2 regions of the Bordetella sputigena genome follow, and region 1 is predicted to be linked to the other one. Evidence: predicted binding sites of a transcription regulator. Region 1 holds the regulator's gene; the other holds the start of a gene.
What was found. Region 1 encodes LexA, which represses DNA repair genes until DNA is damaged. Its sites were predicted from a motif close to ACTGTATNNNNATACAGT; they were not measured.
Positions count from the first base shown of each region.

Region 2: the regulator LexA is predicted to act here: its motif matches at 2,100-2,117, upstream of imuA (translesion DNA synthesis-associated protein ImuA).

Region 1 covers NZ_CBCSCA010000002.1:424,140-428,558, forward strand. Annotated here, with positions in the region: gene uvrB (excinuclease ABC subunit UvrB) at 1-267, opposite strand, end outside; gene ACNA0R_RS05100 (amino acid aminotransferase) at 352-1,557, shown strand; gene lexA (transcriptional repressor LexA) at 1,725-2,375, shown strand; gene lon (endopeptidase La) at 2,488-4,419, opposite strand, start outside.
Region 2 covers NZ_CBCSCA010000005.1:409,084-413,502, reverse strand. Annotated here, with positions in the region: gene ACNA0R_RS12780 (Y-family DNA polymerase) at 1-1,250, opposite strand, end outside; gene imuA (translesion DNA synthesis-associated protein ImuA) at 1,207-2,016, opposite strand; gene ACNA0R_RS12770 (nucleotidyltransferase family protein) at 2,236-2,526, shown strand; gene ACNA0R_RS12765 (HepT-like ribonuclease domain-containing protein) at 2,651-2,893, shown strand; gene ACNA0R_RS12760 (tetratricopeptide repeat protein) at 2,977-3,954, shown strand; gene ACNA0R_RS12755 (helix-turn-helix domain-containing protein) at 4,003-4,239, opposite strand; partial or broken gene ACNA0R_RS12750 (aldehyde reductase) at 4,238-4,369, shown strand.

The sequences.
Region 1 (4,419 bases):
GAACTCGCGCATTTCCGCATATAGCTGCGCGGCCAGGGTCTTGTTCGGCGCAAGCACCAGCGCCGGCCGTCCCAGGCGCGCGATGACGTTGGCCATCGTGTAGGTCTTGCCCGAGCCGGTAACGCCCAGCAGCGTCTGGTACATCAGCCCATCCCGCACGCCGTCCACCAACGCGTTGATGGCGCCGGGCTGGTCGCCCGCCGGCGGATAGGGTTGATAGAGCTGGAAAGGACTATCCGGAAATTCGACGAATCCAGTTTCGGTCATGCTAGACTGTCTCAGGGTAAACCCCCCATTATCCGCCGCATATCCGGCTGCGTCCACCTACCCTTTTGCGTAACTTGCGATCCGATGAGCACCCTTTTCCAGAACGTCGAATTGGCCCCGCGCGACCCCATTCTCGGGCTGAATGAGCAATACAACGCCGATACCCGGCCGGGCAAGGTCAATCTGGGCGTGGGGGTGTACTACGACGACAACGGGCGCATTCCGCTCCTGGCCGCGGTCCGCAAAGCCGAAATCGCCCGCATCGAGGCCGCCGCCGCGCGCGGCTATCTGCCTATCGAAGGCATCGCGGCCTACAACAAGGGCGCCCAGGCCCTGCTGCTGGGCGCCGACTCCCCCCTCTCGGCCGAAGGTCGCGTGCTGACCACGCAAGCGCTGGGCGGCACGGGTGCGCTCAAGATCGGGGCGGATTTCCTGCGCCAGCTGCTGCCGCAATCCAAGGTGTATATCAGCGATCCCAGCTGGGAGAACCACCGCGCGCTGTTCGAACGTGCCGGCTTCCAGGTCGAAACCTATCCCTACTACGACGCCGCCACGCATGGGCTGAATTTCGAAGGCATGCTCGCCGGCTTGAAATCCATGCCGGCCGGCAGCGTGGTCGTACTGCATGCCTGCTGCCATAACCCCACCGGCGTGGATCCAACCGCCGAACAATGGCAGCAGATCGCCAATGTGGTCAAGGAACGCGATTTGGTGCCCTTCCTGGACATCGCCTACCAGGGCTTCGGCGCCGGCCTGCACGAAGACGCCGCCGTCGTGCGCCTGTTCGCCGGCATGGGCATGACGGTGTTCATCAGTTCCTCTTTTTCCAAGTCCTTCTCGCTGTACGGCGAGCGCGTCGGCGCCCTGACGGTGATCGCCGGCAGCAAGGACGAAGCCACGCGCGTGCTCAGCCAGCTCAAGCGCGTCATCCGTACCAACTATTCGAATCCGCCCACGCATGGCGGCACGGTCGTATCGACGGTGCTGAACACGCCGGAACTGTTCGCCTTATGGGAACAGGAACTGACCGGCATGCGCGAGCGTATCCGTCTGATGCGCCGCCAACTGGTCGACAAGATCAAGGAGTATGGTGCCCAGCAGAACTTCGATTTCGTCCTGCAGCAGCGCGGCATGTTCTCCTACTCCGGCCTGACCTCGGCCCAGGTGGATCGGCTGCGCGAAGAACACGGTATTTATGCCGTCTCCAGCGGACGGATCTGCGTTGCAGCGCTGAACAGCCAGAATATCGATGCCGTGGCCAAGGGTATCGCGCAGGTGCTGAAAGGCTAAGCCGATCATCCCGGTACGTCTGGGCACGCGCGCTTGGGGCTCCTTCGGGAGCCCCAATCTTTTTTGCGGGATATTCGGCCGCGAGTGCTCGCCCACCCCCTTGCGTTTTGGAGCTACGTCCCCCAAAATTCGATCCTGTATATCCATACAGGGAACAGGATCGCCCAATGGCCAGCAAACTTACCGAACGGCAACAGCAGATACTCGACCTTATACGCCAAGCGGTCGCGAGCACGGGATTCCCGCCCACCCGCGCTGAAATTGCGGCAGCGCTCGGATTCCGTTCGCCCAACGCAGCGGAAGACCATCTGAAGGCGCTGGCGCGCAAAGGCGCCATCGAACTGACCGCCGGCGCCTCCCGCGGCATACGGTTGAAAGAAACGCGGGCCGAAAACAGCCAGGCCATGCTCCCCATCCCATCGCTGGCGCAGCTCATGTTGCCGCTCGTCGGCCGCGTCGCGGCGGGCAGCCCCATCCTGGCCGCCGAACACGTCGAACGCGATGTCGGCGTCGATCCCGGCCTATTCGCCCAGCGGCCGGATTACCTGCTCAAGGTCCGCGGCATGAGCATGCGCGACATAGGCATCCTGGACGGCGATCTCCTGGCAGTCAAAAAAGCCAGCGACGCGCGCGACGGCCAGATCGTGGTGGCTCGCATCGATGAAGACGTCACCGTCAAGCGCTTGCACCGCCAAGGCGGCCGCATCGAACTCCTCCCGGAAAATCCGGAATTCGAGCCCATTCTGGTGCGGCCCGGACAGGAATTCGCGCTGGAGGGCATCGCGGTGGGTTTGATCCGCACCCAGGCGCTGCAATAAGGCTCCAGCGGGCGGCGGCCAGCCGGCGACAGGTGCTTGCCAGACAGCCAAACGAAAAGGCCTGGAGCTCGCGCTCCAGGCCTTTTTGCCAGGCTTGTGACTACGACCGCGTTTAGTGCTTGATAACCGGATCGGCCGATTCGGAGGAAGCCGCCGTCGGGGTCACCATCGGCTTGTCCTTCGCGTCCTCTTCCGAGATCGGGTCAGGCATACGCTCCAGTGCCCGCTCCAAGACCTTGTCGATCCAACGTACCGGCACAACTTCCAGCTGGTTCTTGACGTTGTCGGGGATTTCCGCCAGATCCTTGACGTTTTCCTCGGGAATCAACACGGTCTTGATGCCACCACGGTGCGCGGCCAGCAACTTTTCCTTCAAGCCACCGATCGCCAGTACTTCACCACGCAGCGTGATTTCGCCCGTCATCGCGACGTCCGCCCGCACCGGAATACCGGACAGCGCGGACACCATGGCGGTGGTGATCGCGATACCCGCGGACGGACCGTCCTTGGGCGTCGCGCCTTCGGGCACGTGCACGTGCATGTCGCGTTTTTCGAAGACGCTATCGGCGAATCCCAACCGACGCGCCCGCGAACGCACGACCGTGCGCGCCGCTTCGACCGATTCCTTCATCACGTCGCCCAGCGAACCGGTGCGCTGGATAGCGCCCTTGCCCGGCATGTCGGCGACTTCGATGGTCAGCAGATCGCCGCCCACTTCGGTCCAGGCCAAGCCGGTCACCTGCCCCACCTGGTTTTCCTTTTCCGCCATACCGAAGTTGTAGCGGCGTACGCCCAGGTATTCGTTCAGGTTCTCCGACGTCACCGCGATGACGCTGGCGGTGCCATTGGTGTCCGCGGCGGGCTTGCCTTCGCGCTCGGTCAACAATTGCTTGACGACCTTGCGGCATACCTTGCCGATCTCGCGCTCCAGCGCCCGCACACCGGCTTCGCGCGTGTAGTACCGCACGATGTCGCGCAAGGCGGATTCGTCTATCGACAGCTCCGTTTCCTTCAGGCCGTTGTTCTTCAACAGCTTAGGAATCAGGTGATCGCTGGCGATGTGCACCTTTTCGTCTTCCGTGTAGCCGGACAGGCGAATGACTTCCATCCGGTCCAACAGGGCCGGCGGAATATTCAGCGTGTTGCTGGTCGCGACGAACATCACGTCCGACAGGTCGAAGTCGACTTCGACGTAGTGATCCTGGAACGTGTGGTTCTGCTCGGGATCCAGCACCTCCAGCAGCGCCGACGAGGGATCGCCACGGAAGTCCATGCCCAGCTTGTCGATTTCGTCCAGCAGGAACAGGGGGTTGCGCACACCTACCTTGCTCATGTTCTGCAGGATCTTGCCCGGCATGGAGCCGATATACGTGCGACGGTGACCGCGGATCTCGGCCTCGTCCCGCACGCCGCCCAGCGCCATCCGCACGAACTTGCGATTGGTTGCCTTGGCGATCGACTGCCCCAGCGAGGTCTTGCCCACGCCGGGAGGACCGACCAGGCACAGGATGGGCGCCTTGACCTTATCGACGCGCTGCTGCACGGCAAGATATTCGAGGATGCGTTCCTTGACCTTTTCGAGACCATAGTGGTCATCGTCCAGGACCGTTTCGGCATTGCCTATGGAATTGTTGACCTTGCTCTTCTTGCGCCACGGCAGATTGATCAAGGTATCGATGTAGTTGCGCACCACCGTCGCTTCGGCGGACATGGGCGACATCAGCTTGAGCTTCTTCAGCTCGGCATCGGCCTTTTTGCGCGCTTCCTTGGGCATATGCGCCGCGACGATCTTCTTTTCCAGCTCTTCGATGTCGGCGCCTTCTTCGCCCTCACCCAGCTCCTTCTGGATGGCCTTTACCTGCTCATTCAGGTAATAGTCGCGCTGGCTCTTCTCCATCTGCTTTTTCACACGGCCGCGGATCCGCTTTTCGACCTGCAGGATGTCGATTTCGGTTTCCAGCTGCGTGAGCAGACCTTCCAGGCGTTCGGCCGTGCCGAAGATCTCCAGCATCTTCTGCTTTTGCTCGAGCTTCAGCGGCAAATG
Region 2 (4,419 bases), on a different contig from region 1:
TGCGGCGGATTGAGCAGCCAGAAGGGGCGATCCAGCATGGGCGCCGGCTCGCTTGCCGCGGGCGCATCGTGCACGCCCGTCCAGTGGTTGGCGACTTCGGGCCGGTGATCGGCGACGGGATCGGGCCGCAGCACCCGGTCGGCGCCCAGGCGGGCCGTCAGCATGTCCAGCAGGCGCGCGCGTTCGCTGGCCACCTGGGCCGGTTCGGGAAACAGCGTGGTATTGGCCGCGGGTTGCGGCACCGTGTGCGGCGCGTCCAGCACGACCGCGACGACCGGCGCCTGCAGCGTCATGCGATCCAGCCGTTCACGCAGCAGGCCCAGCAGATGCGCCGGCTGCCAGGCCGGTTCGGCCAGCGTCAATTCCAGCAGGCTGGGCGGCCGCGCATGGCGGCCGCGTTCGTGCTCCAGGGCCAGCGTCAGCCGCGGCACGGCACGCTGGCGCGCGGTCAGCCAGCCGCTCATCTGCTCCACCAGGATGCGCGCCACCGCCAGTACCGCATCGGTATGTTCGATGCGCTCGATCAATTCGAAGCGGCGCTTGAAGGCCAGCGGAGGCGAAATCCAGGCATGCGCCTGCGGCGCGTCGCCGTAAGCGGCGTCCAGGGTTTTCAGCAGCGCCGTTCCGCAGCGGCGTTGCAGGCCGCCGCGAGGCAGGCGGCGCAGAAAGCCGAGCTGGCGGCAACCGATGCCATGCAGCCATTCCAGATGGGGCTGGGCTTGCGGCAGCAGGGCACAGGGCAGGGCATCCAGGCGCCGCGCCAGGCGCGTGATCGCCAATGCATGGCGCGGTCCGGTATCGGTTCTGTGCGCCAATATCCATGCGCCGCCCGCGGTGGGAGCGATACCCAGCCGCGCCTGCAAGCCCAGCGTGCGCAGGGTATCGGCGACGCGGCGCGCCAGGGCGCGTGGTCCGCGGAATACGCGCAGGCTGGCGCCCACGTTCAGCAGCAGGGTGTGCCGTTCGCCCAGCGCGACATCCGGCGTGTATTGCAGCAGGGCCAGCGCCGCGCCTTCCAATGCCGAGCCTTCGGCCGCCGGGTCGCGGTCCAGCAGGATGGCGTGCGGCGCCAGGGCATGGGCGCCGGCGCGGCGCATGCCCAAGGTAATGCCATGGCTGGCGGCAGCCGGCGTCAGGGTCATGACGCATTCGTGCTCGACCACCGCGCATGCCGTGACGTCCAGCGGCCACGGCGGATGCAGGGCATCAAGCGCCAGCCTCGGCAGGTAGACGGCTATCCAGAGTTGCATGGTCATCAAAAAGGTCGGGCGCGGGCCGCGCCATGTCGAGTTCGCGCTGCGCTTCCCGCGTGGCAGGGAGTTCCCCTGGCGAGGACTGGGAAATTTCGCGTGGCGTGGCATCGCCGGCGTCCCGTGGCGCCGGATGAACGACTTCCCGCGCGGGCGCGCGCCGCTCCAGCGCGATATACAAGGAATGCCCGCACACCGGTCCGCGGCGTTTGACGATATCCACCTGCAATCCATCGCCGGCCGGCGCCAGCGCCAGCCGCAAGGGCGCTGGCGACGCCTGGGCGCCGGCGCGCGCCGGCCGCAGGCAGAAAAACAAAGTGGCGCCGGCCTGCGCCGCAAGATGCAGCCGCCGCAAGGATTCCGGCTGCGCCTGCGGCAGCCAGCACAGCAGCGCGGCGCAGCTGCCGTTTTTCAGCACCTGTTCCGCCGACCACAAGGCGTCCGCCGGACGTTCCGGATTCACCCATAGCAGCCGGGCCGGATCCAGCCCCCAACTGCTCCATGCCGCGATATGCGGCACACAGGGCGGCTGCACCAGTACGATGCTGCCTGCGTGGTCCAGCGCCCGCAGCGCCGGCCGCAGCAAGCGCATCTCCCCGATGCCCGGCCGCGGCAGCAGCAGCTCATTCAAGGCCCCGGGCGGCCAGCCCCCGCCGGGCAATTCCTTCTCCAGTTCCGGATACCCCGTAGGCACCGCCACCCGAGCCGCGCGCGCGAACTGCGTCCCCCGCCACAGGGCGGGATGGATCTGTTCGGGCGGCGGCATCGAAAGCGACGGCATGGCGGCGGAGCAGGGGCGGAAACGCCCGGCGGGTTCAGGGCCGGGCGCGATGATTCAGGCTGATATTTACTGGACAAATATACAGTAAAATGGCCGCATTACTGCTTCGCTTGGTAAGCCTTAATTAAGGCAGAGCAGGTCCCGATGATTGAGGCGTTGCGCACCTATCAACTACTATTGACACGTTTTAATGGAGCCACATCTATGCGGCCGTCAATAGCTCTCGCACAGAAGCGCAATGCCATCCGTGAAGCGGCCGGCCGTTTTCGTACATCGAATCCGCGAGTATTCGGTTCAGTACTCCATGGCACCGATAAAGAAGGCAGTGACCTCGACCTGTTGGTCGACGCGATGCCCGGAGCCACATTGTTTGATCTTGGCGGCTTGCAAGATGAGCTGGAAACACTGCTCGGTGTTCACGTTGAATTATTGACGCCGGGAGATTTGCCCCCCAAGTTTCGCGAACAGGTGCTGGCGGAAGCTTTGCCTGTATGAATGAGCACCGCCTCATCGACTACTTGGCACATATTCGGCAAGCTGCGCAAGACGCATGTGACTTTATCGAAGGCCAAAACAAAGAAGATTCCTTGCCGACAAGCGAACTCAGCAAGCCGTCATCATGAGTCTTGTCATTATTGGCGAGGCAGCTACCAAAGTAATGGACCGGTATGTTGATTTCACACTGGCCCAATCGCAGGTTCCATGGCGCAGCATGCGCGGGATGCGGAATCGCATTGCCCATGGGTATTTCGACATAGATCTCCACGTCGTATGGGAAACGGTTCGGACGGCATTGCCGGAGCTTCTGCAGCAGTTGAACCGTATCCACAGTTCCCTCGATGGATACGGCGATCAGCAGTAAATTCGAGATGATTGCGTTCGCCGCCTATTGAACTTCCACGGTTCGGCGTCATCTCATTCGCATTGACGGGAGGAGGATTCCCCATGCGCTCCATTTATTCAAAATCCATCGCCGGCTCGATGCTGCTGTCCGCCTGCCTGCTTTTTGGCGGCAACGCGTTTGCGGCGGAGGCCACGCCCGATCAGGTGTACCAGGCGGCCCAGGCGGGCAATTATCGCGAAGCCCAGGCGATGATGGACCAGATCCTGCGCGACCACCCCAACAGCGCCAAGGCGCATTTCGTGGAAGCCGAATTACTGGGCAAGCAAGGCAAGCTGCAGCAGGCCCAGGCGGAACTCAATACCGCGCTGCGCCTGGACCCCAGCCAGAATTTCGCCCGTCCGGGCGCCGTGGATGAATTGCGCAGCCTGATCGCTTCAGGTAGCAACGCATCGCGCGCGCAAGGCACGCTTTCCGGCATTCCCTGGGGGCTGGTGCTGGCGATCGCGGCGCTGTTGATCATCGTGTCGATGATCATGCGCGCACGCAGGCGCGCAAACTCCGCGGGTGGAACGGGGCCCTATGGCGGCTATGGTGGTTATGGTGCCGCGCGCACGCCGACGCCATACGGCCCGCAGGGCGGCCCCGGCGCCGCTCCCCAAGGCGGATACGGCTATCCCGGCGGCGCCGCGCCCACCCAGGCCGGTCCCGGCATGGGCTCCGGCATACTCGGCGGCCTGGCCACCGGCGCGGCGGTGGGCGCCGGCGTGGTCGCGGGCGAGGCTTTAATGGATCGCGTGCTGCATCGCGGATCGGACAATGCGGGCAACGTCGGCAACGCCGATCCCGCACGCGACGCCGGCGTGGCGAATGCCGGCGAACAAGGCTACGACATGGGCGGCAACGACTTCGGCCTGCGCGATGCCAGTTCCTGGGACGACGACGAAAGACGCAAGCTCGCCAGCAACGACGGCGGCGACCAGACCTGGAACGTCGGCAATCCCTGGGACGATGGCGGTTCTTCCAGCGACGGCGGTTCCTGGGACGACGGCAGCAGCAGCGGATCCGACGATTGGACCTGATCGACTGACGGATCGCTGCCTGACTCACCTGACGGATCGCCGCCTGACCTACTGAGCCACCGTACCGGAATCGGCTGTCCGCATGGCAATCCGGTACGCCTTGGGCGACTTGCCGGCAACGCGCTTGAACGCGGTGCTGAAGGCGCTTTCGGATGCATATCCCAGCGACAGGGCGACCGCCGCCACGGGAGCCTTGTCCTCCCGCAGTGCGCGTTCGGCAAGCCGCATGCGCCACTGGATAAGATAAGTCAGCGGCGCGACGCGGGGGCCGCCCAACGCGCGCATGAACGCCACGAGCGAGAAGGCCATTCGCCTGCTGGGCTGGGCGCCCCGGTCCAGCGAAGAGGCCATCGTGGCCACGGCGGAGAGCCTGATTCGGCCGGGCCTGCTTGGCCAGTCGACATGCGCCCGGTAAGGCCGCCATATTCAACCCGGCTGTTGACACGCCGCCCCGGTCTCTATATC